2 regions of the Pseudarthrobacter woesei genome follow, and region 2 is predicted to be linked to the other one. Evidence: riboswitches for the same ligand, from Rfam matches in the RefSeq annotation. Region 2 holds a riboswitch; the other holds the start of a gene.
The links. Region 2 has a riboswitch for S-adenosylmethionine ahead of ACZYZE_RS09095 (bifunctional o-acetylhomoserine/o-acetylserine sulfhydrylase). Riboswitches for the same ligand answer to the same signal wherever they lie in the genome.

Region 1: linked by a shared signal. The riboswitch ahead of ACZYZE_RS11015 (DUF1737 domain-containing protein) and the one ahead of ACZYZE_RS09095 (bifunctional o-acetylhomoserine/o-acetylserine sulfhydrylase) in region 2 are both predicted to bind S-adenosylmethionine.

Annotation. Positions count from the first base shown of each region.
Region 1 is NZ_JBVAYU010000006.1:191,312-198,995, forward strand. It holds gene ACZYZE_RS10995 (Pls/PosA family non-ribosomal peptide synthetase) at 1-2,667, shown strand, start outside; gene dapA (4-hydroxy-tetrahydrodipicolinate synthase) at 2,664-3,602, shown strand; gene ACZYZE_RS11005 (heparan-alpha-glucosaminide N-acetyltransferase domain-containing protein) at 3,640-4,929, shown strand; gene ACZYZE_RS11010 (hypothetical protein) at 5,046-5,816, shown strand; SAM riboswitch class IV at 5,951-6,065, shown strand; gene ACZYZE_RS11015 (DUF1737 domain-containing protein) at 6,172-6,420, shown strand; gene ACZYZE_RS11020 (rhodanese-like domain-containing protein) at 6,417-6,836, shown strand; gene ACZYZE_RS11025 (O-succinylhomoserine sulfhydrylase) at 6,837-7,684, shown strand, end outside.
Region 2 is NZ_JBVAYU010000005.1:58,262-65,945, reverse strand. It holds gene ACZYZE_RS09095 (bifunctional o-acetylhomoserine/o-acetylserine sulfhydrylase) at 43-1,359, opposite strand; SAM riboswitch class IV at 1,424-1,539, opposite strand; gene ACZYZE_RS09090 (VOC family protein) at 1,743-2,381, shown strand; gene ACZYZE_RS09085 (CPBP family intramembrane glutamic endopeptidase) at 2,536-3,303, opposite strand; gene ACZYZE_RS09080 (histidine phosphatase family protein) at 3,345-4,025, shown strand; gene hutI (imidazolonepropionase) at 4,059-5,264, opposite strand; gene ACZYZE_RS09070 (NAD(P)/FAD-dependent oxidoreductase) at 5,276-6,412, opposite strand; gene ACZYZE_RS09065 (glycine C-acetyltransferase) at 6,494-7,684, opposite strand, start outside.

The DNA.
Region 1 (7,684 bases), on a different contig from region 2:
GCAGGGTATTTGGTGCCGGCAAACGGCTCGATCATCGATCTTGGACAATGCCGGGCACTCCTTGCCGAGAAGCTGCCCGCGCAACTGGTTCCCACTCTTGGCATTGTCACGGAACTCCCCGTGAAGACCTCGGGGAAGGTTGATAGGAAAGCCCTTCCCTGGCCACTGGTGACCGATTCCGACACCCCGGTCAGGGAGCTCACGGGTGAACTGGGCTGGCTGGCTCAGCAATGGAGGGACCTGCTCGGTCCACTGCCGTTTACCGAGGAGAGCAATTTTTTTGCCGCCGGGGGAGCGAGTCTGGCGGCCGCGCAGCTTGTCTCATCGCTTCGGGTCCGCTACGCGAACGTCTCCATTGCCGACATCTACGCATATCCAACCCTCGGTGAGCTGGCAAGCCATCTGACGGGGAGCACCAGTTCGGTCACGGCGGAGCGGCACATTGCCCCCACTCCGGCATGGATCGGTTTGGTCCAGGCCCCGGTGATCCTTGCTCTCTACTCCATCACGGGGTTGCGCTACATCACCGGCATCATGATTGTCTGTATCATCCTCTTTCGGGCCACGGATAGCCCCTGGGTTCCGAATCCGCCGCTCCTGCCGACAGCGCTGGCGTGGATTGTGCTCTACAGTCTTCCCTTCCGTTTTCTACTCGCAGTAGCATCCGCACGTCTCCTGCTCGCCGGGATCCGACCCGGAACTTTCCCTCGGGGAGGATCAACCCACTTGAGGTTGTGGGCCGTCGAACGGGTTGTCACTTACTGCAAACTGGAACCGCTGATGGGCACTCCTATGGCCTCCTGGTACGCCCGCGCGCTGGGATGCAAGGTTGGCAAAGGCATCCACCTAGATGCCATGCCTCCCGTCTCCGGTCTCGCAACCTTCGGGGCCGGCGCATCGATTGAATATGAAGTGGATCTGGCCGGGCACTGGCTTGACGGTGATCGCCTGCATGTGGGCCGCGTTCGAGTGGATGAGAATGCACGCGTTGGGATGCGCTCCACGCTATTGAACGATGCGCACGTCAGAGCCGGCGCTGAGGTTGCACCGGGGACTTCCGTGACCGGGGTGGTGCCAGCTGGGCAGCTCTGGGCCGGATCGCAGATGGAGCACGTGGGGGACGCTGGCAACGATTGGCCCTCCAGCCCAAGTCATCGCCGTCCATCACCTTTGATCTCGCTTCTCTACCCGATCTCGCTCTTCGGCTTGACCCTTTTACCCCTGGTGTCTGTTATCCCGGGCGGATTCCTGGCCCTGACGGCCATTCATGGCAGCGGTTCCCTTAAAAACGCCCTGTGGACCCTGGCGGCGTGGAGCCCGGTGTTCCTGATAGCCACCGTCATTGTCTATCTCACCTTGACCGCAGCGCTGGTGCGCGCTTTGAGCGTTCTCATGAAGCAAGGCTTTCATTCAATGCATGGTAGTGCCGCGTGGGCGACCTGGTTGACTGAAGCGTTGCTGACGAAATCACTCATTTCCACTTACCCCATCTACGCCAGCCTGTTCACCCCGGTGTGGATGCGGATGATTGGCGCCCGGGTAGGCAAACACGTGGAAGTCTCGACCGTCGAGACCCTGCCGCACCTTACGCAGTTCGCCGACCGATCGTTCCTGGCAGATCACTCCATGGTCTCCTCAAAGCGTGTCCGCAACGGCTGGCTTCACCTCGGTACGTCAGGCGTTGGAGAAAAATCCTTCGTGGGCAACTCCGCGATCGTGGGGCCGGACCGCAATGTTCCCGACAACTCGCTGCTGGCGGTCCTGTCCTCTGCGCCAAAAGACATGCCGGCGAACTCTTCCTGGTTCGGGCGTCCAGCCGTAGAACTTCCCCGGCCGGTGGACCAGGGTGATTCTTCCCGGACCTACAACCCCTCACGTCGGCTGCTGGTTGCACGCGGGGCAGTCGAAGCGTTCCGGATTCTTCCCGCGGTCATCACGGCATGGCTCGCCCTGATGACCGTATGGGTGCTCACCGTGATCTACCTTGAAGCCGGGCTGGTCGTTACCGCGCTGTGGTCCGGGCCGGTGTTGCTGGCCAGCGCCATCGTTGCTTGCCTTGTCGCCCTGGCTGCGAAATGGGTTTTGGTGGGGCGCTTTGAAGTCACTGAGTACCCGCTCTGGACCTCCTTCATTTGGCGCAATGAGCTCGCCGATGTCTTCTCCGAATCGCTGGCGGTTCCCGGTCTCATCCGGATGAGCCTCGGGACACCTGTCCTGAACTGGTGGATGCGTCTGATGGGGACCAAAGTTGGTCGCGGTGTGTGGTGCGAGACCTGGTGGCTGCCTGAGTTCGACCTGATCACCTTGGGGAACGGGGTCAGTGTGAACCGCGGAACAGTGCTGCAGACACACTTGTTCCACGATCGCATCATGCGGATGGACAGGATCCGGCTCGGGGCCGATTCCACCTTGGGCCCGAACAGCATTGTGCTGCCGGGCAGCACGGTCATGGAGGGCGCCACTGTTGGTGCGGCCTCCCTGGTGATGCGTTCGGAAATCGTTCCGACGCGAACCCACTGGGCCGGAAACCCTATTCGCCACTGGCCGCCAAACGAAGCCCGTCTCCACCAGCGGCATAGGGCGCACGTGGACAACAACAAGGCAGTTCCACAGCCAACCGCTGATCCACGGTCCGTCATGCAAGAACCAGGGAGTGTAGAAAATTGACCGTCACCGACCATGGCACAAACAATTCGGCGGCAGCGCACCGTGCCTTTGGATCCGTCATCACCGCGATGGTCACGCCGTTCGGCCATGGCGGCGAGCTGGACAAAGCCGGTGCGTCAACACTTGCGAAGTGGTTGACTCAGCCCGGATGGAATGACGGCATCGTAGTCAACGGCACCACGGGAGAATCAGTAACCACATCAGACTCGGAAAAGATGTCGATGGTTCACCAGGTGACGCAAGCGGTCAGGGGCAGCGGCACGAAAGTCATTGCCGGGGTGGGTGCTGGTGACACCCGCCACAGCGTTTCCATGGCGATCGCTGCCGCATCACAGGGAGCAGATGGGCTGCTGGTGGTCGCGCCGTACTACTCGCGCCCTTCACAACGAGGAATCCTGGAACATTTCATTGCCATTGCCGACAGCACCTCGCTTCCGGTGATCCTCTACGACATCCCGAAGCGGACGGGGGTCGCGATCGAGCCGGATACTTTCGTGGCAGCTGCCAACCATCCCCGCATCCTTGCGGTGAAAGACGCCAAGGGCGATCTTGAGTCCTCCTCCTGGGTGATGGAGAGGACAAACCTTGCCTACTACTCGGGGGACGACGCGCTGAACCTGCCTTTGCTCTCCATCGGCGCCGTAGGGTTCGTTTCCGTGGCGGGCCACGTCGTGGGCAACCGATTGCGCGACCTCCTCGACTGCTACACCCGGGGACACGTCGCGGAGGCACTGGAAATCCACCGTGAGTTACTGCCGGTCTATCGAGGGATGTTCCGTGCGCCCGCCGCCGCTTCAGTCAAAGCAGCGCTGGCCTCGCGAGGCCTTCCTGGCGGCCCGGTACGGCTGCCGCTGGTTGGTCTCACCGATGAAGAAATCAGGGTCTTGATGCTGGACCTGGCGACAGCGAGGGTCTCATCCTCGCAACCAGCATGACGGTTTGGATCGGAAAAATCTTGAGCAAAGGACAGCCATGACATCGACCACAAAGCAGCGCCTCATCGGCGTCGACGTCGCCAGGGGAATCGCCCTGATCGGCATGATGGCAATCCACATCCTGCCCGGGGTTGACGAGAACTTCGAACCGACCTTGACCTGGACCATCTTTTCAGGGGCATCGGCCGGCCTATTCGCCTTGCTGGCCGGGATTTCGCTGACCTTCACCTCCGGAGGGATGAACCCGCTCAGGGGCCGGGCGCTTACGGCCGCGAAATCGTCCCTGGCCGTACGCGCCGTCGTTATCCTCTCCATCGGCCTGCTCATCGCCTCTCTGAACCCGCCGGCGGCAATCATTTTGGCCTACTACGGGGTGCTGTTCCTCATGGCGATTCCGCTGTTGGGGTTCGGCCCCCGCGCCCTCGCATTCGCTGCCGTTGTCTTTGCCGTACTCGGGCCCATCATCATGCAGGCGGTTCGCGACGACTTGCCAACCCTCGACGGTTTCGATCCAACATTCGCCTCACTTGTCACCGAGCCGACGGCGACCATCTCCACGCTGCTCGTGTCCGGAACCTACCCCGCGATCCCCTGGATGGCCTATATCTGCGCCGGTCTTGCTCTTGGCAGACTTGACCTGCGTTCCCACGCCCTGCAGGTCAAAGTGGCTCTCGGCGGGCTCGGACTCGCGGCGGGCGCATGGCTCGTGTCCGAGCTCCTGCTGGGACCCTTCGGCGGCAGAACCCGCCTGCTGGAATCCACCCCCTGGCTGGGAACCGAAGGAATTCGTGACGTCCAGATCTGGGGTCCCGATCCCGGCCTCCCGACGACGTCGTGGTGGTGGCTTGCCATCCTGTCACCGTATTCATCCACTCCGCTGGAACTACTCAACACCATCGGTATCGCTGCGGCAGTTCTCGGCGCCATGCTGATCCTCGGCAACAAGGCCGCGCCGGCGCTCATGCCGCTGGCCGTAATGGGCGGAATGACGCTGACCCTGTACTCGGCGCACCTCATCATCCTTTCCACCGGCTTCCTCCTGGACCGGCCCGGGGTATGCCTGGCAGTCCAGCTGGTCGCCGCGGCTCTTTTCGCCATCATCTGGAGGAACGTCACAGCCGGCAAGCAGGGACCCCTGGAACGTCTTGTGTCCAGCGGCGCCGATCGCGCGCGACGCCGGGTGCTCGACAAAGGAGATTCTGCTGCAGACGGGCCCATACACTCCGCCGCAGCCTCTCGCAGCAGTACGGAAGCTGATCCCGTAAACCTCGCGCGCGACGTAGCGCCCACGTCGACTGGCGATGACATTCAGCGAGGTTCGCAATAGCAATGATGAGGCTTCTGGTGGCAGTGCCCATTGCCATTTCAGCGGTGCTGGGTCTATCGACAGCTCCGAGCTTGGCCGCGCCTCCACCGGGGCTTGTCACGAACCCGTGTGAGCGATTGAACGCAGGGGAAGTGCGGCACGCCACCTACGAGGCGGACCGCGTGACGTTCGCCACGGCGAAATCCTATGGCGATATTGAGGTCCTCATTACCGGGTGCGTCAACACTGGAGCAGCGTATGTCCAGGAGTGGCAAAGCACGGGTTTTGCGGGCAGATCCGGTTTCGCCCCGCCGGGCAAGATGTGGCAGGACACTCTCTACTCGCCGTCGGGGTCATTCTCCTTCACGGAGGCGCTTGGCAGGGCAAATCCAGGAACGGCCCTCAAGTACCACACCATTAATCGCGACTCGCGGTGGGGCGGGGAGCCAGGCCCGACGTACAACCAGTACTTTGAAGGTGAGGATGGCGGTGCGGACGAGAACCTGTGGTTCTATCTTCGGCAGGGCGACTACGAGCAGGCGGCGGTCATCAATTGGAACCGTGAACCCGACATGCCCACGGTCCAGGGTGCGTCATTCGCCATCTTCCTTCACGCCGGCAATTCGCCCACCGTGGGATGCATTTCCACCGACCTGCACACGGTGACCCGGCTCCTTCAAAGGGCAACGCCCGGAGACCGGATCGTGATGGGAGTGGAGCCGGCTGTGTTCACCGCAGGTGCTAAAACCGCACCCGCCCCGAAAACTGGCGATGCAGGAATCCCGGCAAGCCCCAAGTCCGCCATGCCACAGTTGCCAGTAAAGACCCTGGCCGCCGGATTGGGCGCCGTCGCACTCCTGACCGGTGCCTTCGTTGTTGCTCGGAACCTCCGGCAGCGCCGTTTGTAACAGCAACGCGGGGTCATTTACGGCCCATCGCCGGGGGCGGGATGGGCCGTAAGTGACCCCGCGTTGACCGGTTCCCGTGACTTAACATGACGACGGCGGTGCGGGCCGGCGTCGGAGGTGTTACGTTTTTGGGGAGTAATGAGACCCGGTGCCAAGCCCTGACTGGCCGGTCGGCAACCCTCCCTTTCGCGGCGGGGTGCCTCAGGTGAATACTCGGCATATCGACCATTCGAGCTGCAAGCGTGAAAGAAGGAGATCCGTCGTGCCTGACGCGTCCGCCCCCGCTGTCCCAAGCACAGCACCCGCCCCGTCCCCCGCCGCCCCCGGCACACCCGCCGCAACGGCCGGGGAAAAGCTGGCCTACCGGCTGTTCACCGGCCCCGACGACCGCGCCTTTTGCGAGCGCGTTTCGACTGCCCTGGCCGAGGGATACGTGCTGCACGGAGGCCCCTCCGCCACGTTCAACGGCAGCAGCGTCATCGTTGCCCAGGCAGTGGTGCTGCCGGCCGCAATCGCCAGCGCGGACGCCGCCGTCGCCAACGCCGTCGATGATCTGGACAGCGACGGCTTCGGCTACGAAGAGACCATCGAGGGCCACGCGTGAGCTACGCCGGGGACCTCAGCCCGCAGGAAGCCTGGGCCAGGCTCGAGGCGGGCGCCCTCCTGGTGGACGTCCGCACCGAAGGCGAGTGGGCGCACATCGGCATTCCGGACACCGCGTCCGCGAACGGCTTGCGGAACGATCCGCTGTTCATCCAGTGGACCCTGGCCGGCGGCATCCCCAATCCGCAGTTCCTCCAGCAGCTCAAGCAGCAGGCCCCCCAAGAGCAAGGCACCGAACTGGTCTTCCTGTGCCGTTCCGGCGCCCGCTCCATCGCCGCCGCGAATGCCGCCACCGAGGCCGGCTTCACCTCGTACAACGTCCTCGAAGGATTCGAAGGCGAACCGGACCGGCACGGCGAACGGACCGTCAACGGCTGGAAGAACCGGGGCCTGCCCACCAACCGCGGAAAGCACTAGATGACATTCAACCCCGACGCCGCCGGCTGGAGCCCCGACACGCGGGCCGTCCGCGGCGGACTCGACCGCACCGGCTTCCAGGAAACCACCGAGCCGATTTTCCTCAACTCCGGTTTCGTCTTCGAATCCGCCGCCGCGGCGGAGCGCGCCTTCACAGGTGAGGACGAGCGCTTCGTCTACTCCCGCTACGGCAACCCGTCCGTGGCGACCTTCCAGGAACGCCTCCGGCTGCTCGAAGGCACCGAGGCGTGCTTTGCGACGGCGTCCGGAATGTCCGCTGTCTTCACGGCCCTCGGCGCCCTGCTGGCCGCCGGCGACCGTGTGGTCGCGGCCCGTTCGCTGTTCGGCTCCTGCTTCGTGATCCTCAACGAGATCCTGCCGCGCTGGGGCGTGGAGACGGTCTTCGTGGACGGCACCGATCTGGCGCAGTGGCGGGCTGCACTGGCCGAGCCGACGACGGCGGTCTTCTTCGAGTCGCCGTCGAACCCGATGCAGGAAATTGTGGACATCGCCGCCGTCTGCGAACTGGCCCACGCCGCCGGCGCCACCGTCGTCGTCGACAACGTTTTCGCCACTCCCCTGCTGCAGCGCTGCGGGGAGTTCGGCGCGGACGTGATCGTCTACTCCGGCACCAAGCACATCGACGGCCAGGGCCGGGTGCTCGGCGGCGCGATCCTGGGCACGAGGGAGTTCATCGAGGGGCCGGTCAAGCAGCTGATGCGCCACACCGGCCCGGCGCTCTCCGCCTTCAACGCGTGGGTCCTCACCAAGGGACTGGAGACCATGGCACTGCGGGTGAACCACTCCTCCGCCTCCGCACTGCGGCTGGCCGAATGGCTTGAGGAGCA
Region 2 (7,684 bases):
CCGCACCCCGGAAAGGGGCTGTGCGCCGGGAGCCGGCAGTCCTCAGACGGCCTTGGCCGCGCGGAATCCGGCGTCGAGGTCCTCGAGGATGTCGTCGATGTGCTCCAGGCCCACCGACAGCCGTACAAGGCCGGGGGTCACGCCGGCAATCGCCTGCTGTTCCGGCGTCAGCTGGCTGTGGGTGGTCGACGCCGGGTGGATCACCAGCGAGCGCACGTCGCCGATATTCGCCACATGGGAGTGCAGTTCGAGGGCATCGACGAAGCGCTGTCCGGCCTCCGCTCCCCCGGCGATGTTGAAAGACACGACGGCGCCGGTGCCCTTGGGGCCGTACTTGCGGCCGCGCTCGTACCAGGGGCTGGACGGCAGCCCGGCGTAGGCGACGGATTCGACGTCGTCCCGTGCCTCCAGCCATTCGGCCACCGTGGTGGCGTTGGCGACGTGGCGCTCGACGCGCAGGCTCAGGGTCTCGATGCCCTGGGCGATGAGGAAGGCGTTGAACGGGGATACCGCCGAGCCGAGGTCGCGCAGGAGCTGGACACGGGCCTTGAGGATGTAGGAAAGGTTCGAGCCGAGGGCACCGTCCTTGCCGAGGTCCCGGGCATAGACGAGGCCGTTGTAGCTGGGATCGGGGGTGTTGAAGCCGGGGAACCGCTCCGGGTCCCTGCCGAAGTCGAAGTTGCCGGAGTCCACGATCACGCCGGCGATCGCGGCGCCGTGGCCGCCGAGGTACTTGGTGGCGGAGTGGACCACAATGTCAGCGCCCCACTCGATCGGGCGGATCAGGTACGGGGTGGACAGGGTGTTGTCAACGATCAGCGGCACACCGGCCTCGTGGGCCACCTTCGAGATGCCCTCGATATCGAGCACGTCCTGGCGGGGGTTGGAGACCACTTCACCGAAGAACAGCTTGGTGTTGGGCTGGACGGCATCGCGCCACTGCGCCAGGTTGTCCGGATCCGCCACGAACGTCACGGAGATGCCGAACTTCTTCAGCGTGTGCGCCAGCAGGTTGTAGGTGCCGCCATAGAGGCTGGGGCTGGCCACCACATGGTCGCCCGCCTCGGCGACGTTGAGGATCGCGAAGGTCTCGGCGGCCTGGCCGGAGCTCAGCAGCAGCGACGCGAGGCCGCCCTCCAGGCTTGCCACCCGCTGCTCTACGGCATCCTGGGTAGGGTTGCCGATCCGGGTGTAGATGGGGGCGAGTTCGGCGAGGGCGAAGCGGTTCGCGGCGCTTTCGGCGCTCGGGAACACGAACGACGTCGTCTGGTAGATGGGCAGCGCCCGCGCGCCGGTGGCGCTGTCCGGCTCCTGGCCGGCGTGGATCTGGCGGGTTTCGAAGGACCAGGCATTGGACATCGGGATGCTCCTCAAAGGACCGGGCACGGTCCGCCGCCGGGCTCATCGGCCCGGGGCGGCACAGGCGCCGCGCTTGCCCTCCGGCGGGCGCCGGACGGCCAGGTCTTCACCCGGGGCACCCCACCGCGAAACGAGGGTTGCCGGCCAGCAAGCCGGGGCAATCTGCTGGCACTCATGACCTGGACCCAGTCTAGGAACCGTTTCCCGGGTGTGGATAGCTTTGTGACGAAGATGAAGTGACCCGCTGGAGGGGGAAGGTCCGGGGCGTCCCGGGTCAGTGACGACGGGGAAAGTCCGCGTCACCGGCGGGAAGAACATGACATCCCATCCCGGTTAGGACACCCTAAGCTGAGAGGCGCATCACAAAGTGTCAAGATGAGGGCATGCGCATGGATCACGTCTCTTACGCCTGTGAACAAGATGGCTTGGCTGCCACCACCGAACGAATCGCGTCTGCCCTCGGCGTCGAAGCCGTGAAGGGCGGAGTACACCCCCGATTCGGGACCCGCAACATGATTATCCCGCTGGCGGGACACAAGTACCTCGAGGTTGTCGAGGCCCTGAACCACCCGGCATCGGACAAGGCGCCCTTCGGCCAGGCCGTACGCGCCCGCTCCGAAGCGGGCGGCGGCTGGATGGGTTGGTGTGTCGAGGTCAAGGACCTGGCACCGTTCGAGGAGCGGCTCGGCCGCTCCGCCGTCAACGGCAACCGCAAGTTCCCCGACGGCCGCGAACTGGTCTGGAAGCAGATCGGCATCCTGGGACTCATCGCCGATCCCCAAGTCCCGTACATGCTCAAGTGGGAGGGCGATCCGGAACTCCACCCGTCGAAGGCCTACGAGAGCAACGTCAAGATGTCGGCCCTCACCATCGCGGGCTCTGCTGAGCGCGTGACCGAATGGCTCGGTGTTCCGGTGGAAAAGCCGCTGGAGGACGTGGCCGTGAACTGGCTCGCCCCCCGCGGGACACCCGGTATCCTCTCCGTCACGTTTGAGACGGCCTCCGGAGCCGTCACGATCTGACGCTTCACCTCCCCCCGCTTCGGCCGCCATCGGCGGGTGCCAATGACGTCACCCATCGATGGCGGCCGATACCTTTTACCAACGCGGGGTCACTTCGCGCCCGTCCCAAGGCTCCGGATGGGCGCGAAGTGACCCCGCGTTGCTTTGTGCACACTCAGCCCAGGCCGACGGCCTTGCCAAACAGGCTGAATCCCACGAACGCCACGATGTCCAGCAGGGCGTGCGCAATCACCAGCGGCATCACGCGGCGGGTCCGGGTGTAGACCAAGGCGAAGACGACGCCCATGATCGCGTTTCCGATGAACGGCCCGAAGCCCTGGTACAGGTGATAGCTGCCGCGCAGCATGGAGCTGGCAAAGATGGCCACAGGCATGCTCCAGCCCAATGCGGGGAGCCGGTCCAGCAGATAACCCACCACAATGACTTCCTCCACGATCCCGTGCCGGACCGCGGAGAGGATGAGCACCGGCACCGTCCACCAGTACGAGTCCAGCGCGCTGGGGATGATCGCCGTGGTGATCCCAAGGGCCCGGCCCGCGGCGTAGAGGCCCAGCGAGGGGATCCCGATCAGCGCCGCCAGGCCCAGTCCCTGCAGCAGGTCCTTGCCTGGCCGGGCGAAATTGAAGCCCAGCTTGCCGCAGGCCGTGGCGCCGGACCCGAACGCGGGACGGTGCTCGGAGAGGAAGTAGATCACCAGGGCCACCGGAACGAGGGCGAAGATGATGTCCAGCAGCTGGTAGGTGAGATCGAAGTACTCGCGGGGGCTTTGCGAGCGGTTCAGCGTGGAGGTCCCCTGGGCCAGCGGCGCCCGGGTCATCTTGTCCAGCAGCTGCACCACCGAGTACACGGCGGACTGCCCCAGCGACAGGCCCAGGACAATCCATACTTCGATCCGCAGCCGACGGCGGGAGGGAACCAACATGTTCCTATCTTGCCTGTAGTTGGCGCCTATGCTTGGGGTTTATGAGTGCGCCCGGGAAAATCATCATGATCCGGCATGGCCAGTCCGCCGCCAACGCCGACACCGCGATCTACAACCGGGTGCCCGATTACCGGATTCCGCTGACCGAGCTGGGCCTCGAGCAGGCCCGCGCCGCCGGCACGCAGGTCCGGCGGCTGCTGGACGGACGACCGGTCTGCGTCTATGTCTCCCCCTATCTCCGCGCCTACCAGACCCTCGAGGCGCTCAACCTCGGTCCGCTGATTGAGCGGGTCATCGAGGAGCCGCGGCTGCGGGAGCAGGACTGGGCGAACTTCCAGATCGCCGGCGAGATCGAGGACCAGAAGGAGCTCCGCAACGCCTACGGCCACTTCTTCTACCGCTTCCGGGAGGGCGAGTCCGGCTCCGATGTGTACGACAGGATCTCCTCCTTTATGGAAACCCTGTACCGGCACTGGTCCAAGCCGAGCTACGCCCCGAACGCGCTGTTCGTGACGCACGGGCTGACCATGCGGCTGTTCTGCATGCGCTGGTTCCACTGGTCCGTGGAGTACTTCGAGTCCCTCAACAACCCGGAAAACGCCGCGGTCCGGACCCTGCACCGTACCGGGTTGGGCAAGTATGAGCTGGACAAGCCGTTCAGCCAGTGGGAAGCCCGGCGCGTCGATGAAACGGTCCTGGACGCCCCGCCGATGTTTTTCTAGCAGCTGGCCGCCCCCTGGAGCGCACGCGCTGCGTCAGCGGGCGCGGACCCCCGCGCGCCACACGGCGTGGGTCAGTGGAATGCCCGGCCGGTAGGCCAGGTGGGTGGCGGACGGCGCGTTGAGCAGGTGCAGGTCCGCGCGGTGTCCGACGGCGATCGAGCCGACGGCGCGTTCGCCGTCGACGTCGTTCCCGGACCCGCGTCCGAGCGCCAGCGCACCGCCGTAGGTCGCCGCCCGCACGGCCTCGTGGACGCTGAGCCGCATCTGCAGCACAGCGGTGGTGACGCAGAACGCCATGGAGCTCGTATAGGAGGTGCCGGGATTGCAGTTGGAGGCCAGCGCGAGCTGCACCCCGGCGTCGAGCAGTTCCCGGCCCGGGGCCAGCGGCTGGCGGGTGGAGAGATCGCAGGCCGGCAGGCACGTGGCCACGGTGCCGCGCTGCCCGGTTCCGGCGTCCCAACCGGACCAGCTCGCGGCGAGGGCGTCGACGTCGGCGGCGGAGAGGTAGTTCACGTGGTCCACGCTGGCGGCGCCGAATTCGACCGCGAGCCGCACGCCGGGGCCTTCGCCGAGCTGGTTGCCGTGCACGCGGAGCCCGAGCCCGGCGTCCTTGCAGGCCTGGAGCACGCGCCGCGACTGGTCCTCGTTAAAAGCACCCCGTTCGCAGAAGACGTCGGCCCAGCGGACGTAGGGCCGGACGGCGGAGAGCATGGGTCCGCAGACGAGGTCGGTGTACTCCTCGGAATCCAGCCCGGCGGGCACCAGATGGGCGCCGAGGTAGGTGACCTCGTCCGCGACGGTGGAGGCAATCCGGGCGCTGCGGGCCTCGTTCTCAACATCCAGGCCGTAGCCGGTCTTGGTCTCGAGATATGTGGTGCCCTGCGAGACGGCCTCGGCCACCCGTCCCATCGCCAGCCGGGTGAGGTCGAAGTCGCTGGTGCTCCGAGTGGCGCCGGTGGTCACGGCGATCCCGCCGGCACTGTAGCTCTCCCCCGCCATCCGGGCCTCGAACTCGGCCGTCCGGTCCCCGGCGAAGATCAGGTGGGTGTGCGAATCGACCCAGCCCGGCAGGACGGCGCGTCCACCGGCGTCGATGGCCTCGTCCGCCGCCGGTGCCTCCGCCGCCGGCCCGATCCAGCCGATCCGCTCGCCCTCGATCACGACGGCCGCGTCCTTCAGGACCCGGTGTTCGGTGTCCTGCGTCATCAGCTCGGCGATATTGGTAATCAGGGTGCTCATGCGTCCATTCTTCAGCGCCGGATGGACCAGCGGGTTGCCGCCAGCGCCTCGCCCGTCCGGGATGCCGGATTCGCGGCTGCTGCGGTTCCGGCGGCGGCCCCAGCCGGGCCCTGCCCCGCAAGGATCAGTCCCGCGGCCAGCTCGGCGATGCCGGAGGACGTCTGGAAACCGTAGCCGCCCTGGCCGGCGAGCCAGAAGAAGCCGGGGGCCTCGGCGTCGAACCCCACCACGGGGAGGCCGTCGGCCGCTTCCGTCCGAAGCCCCGTCCAGGCCGTGCGGACGCCGCGGATGCCGCGGATGCCCAGCGTGGTGAGGGTGTTGAGCCGGGCCACCAGCGCCTCGACGTCGCCGGGAAACGGCTGCGCGTCTTCCGGGCCGCTCGGCACGTGTTCCGACGGTGAGATGAGGACCTGTTCGCCGTCGCGCCGGAAGTAGAAGCTGTCGTCGGCGGCCGCCACCATGGGGCTGTGCTCCGGAAGGGGATGTTCGACGTCGACGATCGCGGCAGTCCGCCGGTACGGCTGTAGCTGGACTTTCTCTACGCCGCTGAGGACGGCGAGTTCGTCCGCCCAGGCGCCGGCCGCGTTGACCACAACGCCGGCCCGGAAGCCTTCCTGCCCGGCGCCGAGCTCCCAGCCGGAGCCCAGGCGCTGGGCCGAATGGACCCGGGCACCGGTGATGATGTCCACGCCGCCGGCTTCGGCACGCCGGCGGTGGTCGTCAAGCAGTACGGGAGCGTTGCAGGCGAAGGAGCCGGTGTCCAGGCCCGCGGCGCTGAAGGAGTCCGGAACCAGGGCCGGGCAGAGCTCGAGGGCCTCGGCATGGGTGATCCGCTGCATGTGGCCGCTGGCCTGCTCCCGCACGGTGGCGTCGTCGCCGATCAGCATAAAGCTGCGGGGCGAGAGCACCGGTTCCGGCCGGGCGGCGTCCTGGGCGGCGATGAGTTCGAGGGTGCGCAGCGTGAGTTCCTGGACCACGGCGGGCCCGTAGCTGGGGATCAGCTGCCGGGCCGAGCGCGCGGACGTGTGGTACGCCAGCGACTGCTCGGCTTCCACCAGCGCGACGCTGCATTGTCCGGCAAGGGCTGAGGCAAGGGACAGGCCGGCGATACCGCCGCCGACAATCACGACATCGTAATTAGCTGACATGCTCCCATCCTTGCAGACGATCGGGTTGCGGCGCCGTTTGTGGCGCCGCAACCTCAACCGGCCCGAACCGTGGCAGCGGTGCTAGCCGGCGACGGTTTCGGCGACGGCGGCGCGGCTGCGCACGAAGGCCTGGACGCAGGACTCGACGTCGTCGGTGCTGTGCGCGGCGGAGAGCTGCACGCGGATCCGGGCCGCACCGTTGGGGACCACCGGGTAGCTGAATGCCGTGACGAAGACGCCGTTGTGCAGCATGGCATCAGCGACCCTGGCGGCCATGACGGCGTCGCCGAACATCACCGGGACAATCGCGTGCTCGCCGGGGAGCAGTTCGAAGCCCTCCTCGCTCATCCGGTTCCGGAACAGCTCCGCATTGGCGAAGAGCTTGCCGCGCAGTTCGCCGGAGTTCTCGACGAGGTCCAGGGCTTTCAGGGTGGCCGCGACGATGGCCGGGGCCAGCGAGTTGGAGAACAGGTACGGGCGGGCCTTCTGGCGGAGCATGGCCACGACTTCGCGGCGGCCGGAGACGTAGCCGCCGGAGGCGCCGCCCAGGGCCTTGCCGAAGGTGCCGGTGTAGATGTCCACCCGGTCCGAGACGCCGGCGTGTTCCGGGGTGCCCGCGCCGGTGGCGCCCATAAAGCCGACGGCGTGGGAGTCGTCCACCATGACCATGGCGTCATACTTCTCGGCGAGCTCGCAGATCGCCTCGAGCGGGGCAAGGAAGCCGTCCATCGAGAAGACGCCGTCGGTGACGATGATCTTGCGGCGGGCCGGGTTCTCCTGCGTGGTGGCCGCGATCAGCTTGGATTCGAGGTCCGCCATGTCCTGGTTGGCGTACCGGAACCGCTGGGCCTTGCAGAGCCGGATGCCGTCGATGATGGACGCGTGGTTGAGCGCGTCGGAGATGACGGCGTCTTCCGGGCCGAAGAGTGACTCGAACACACCGCCGTTGGCATCGAAGCAGCTGGAGAACAGGATGGTGTCCTCAGTCCCGAGGAACTCGGAGACGCGTGCCTCGAGGGCCAGGTGCAGGTCCTGGGTGCCGCAGATGAAGCGCACGCTGGCCATGCCGAAGCCGCGCTCGTCCATCGCGGACTTGGCGGCGGCGATAATCTCCGGGTGGTCGGCGAGGCCCAGGTAGTTGTTGGCGCAGAAGTTCAGCACGTCCGCGCTGCCCCCGCCGAGCTGGCCGGCCTTGATGTGGCTGGCCTGGGGTGAATCAATGTGCCGCTCGGTCTTGAACAGGCCGGCGGTGCGGATCTCGTCCAGCTCGCG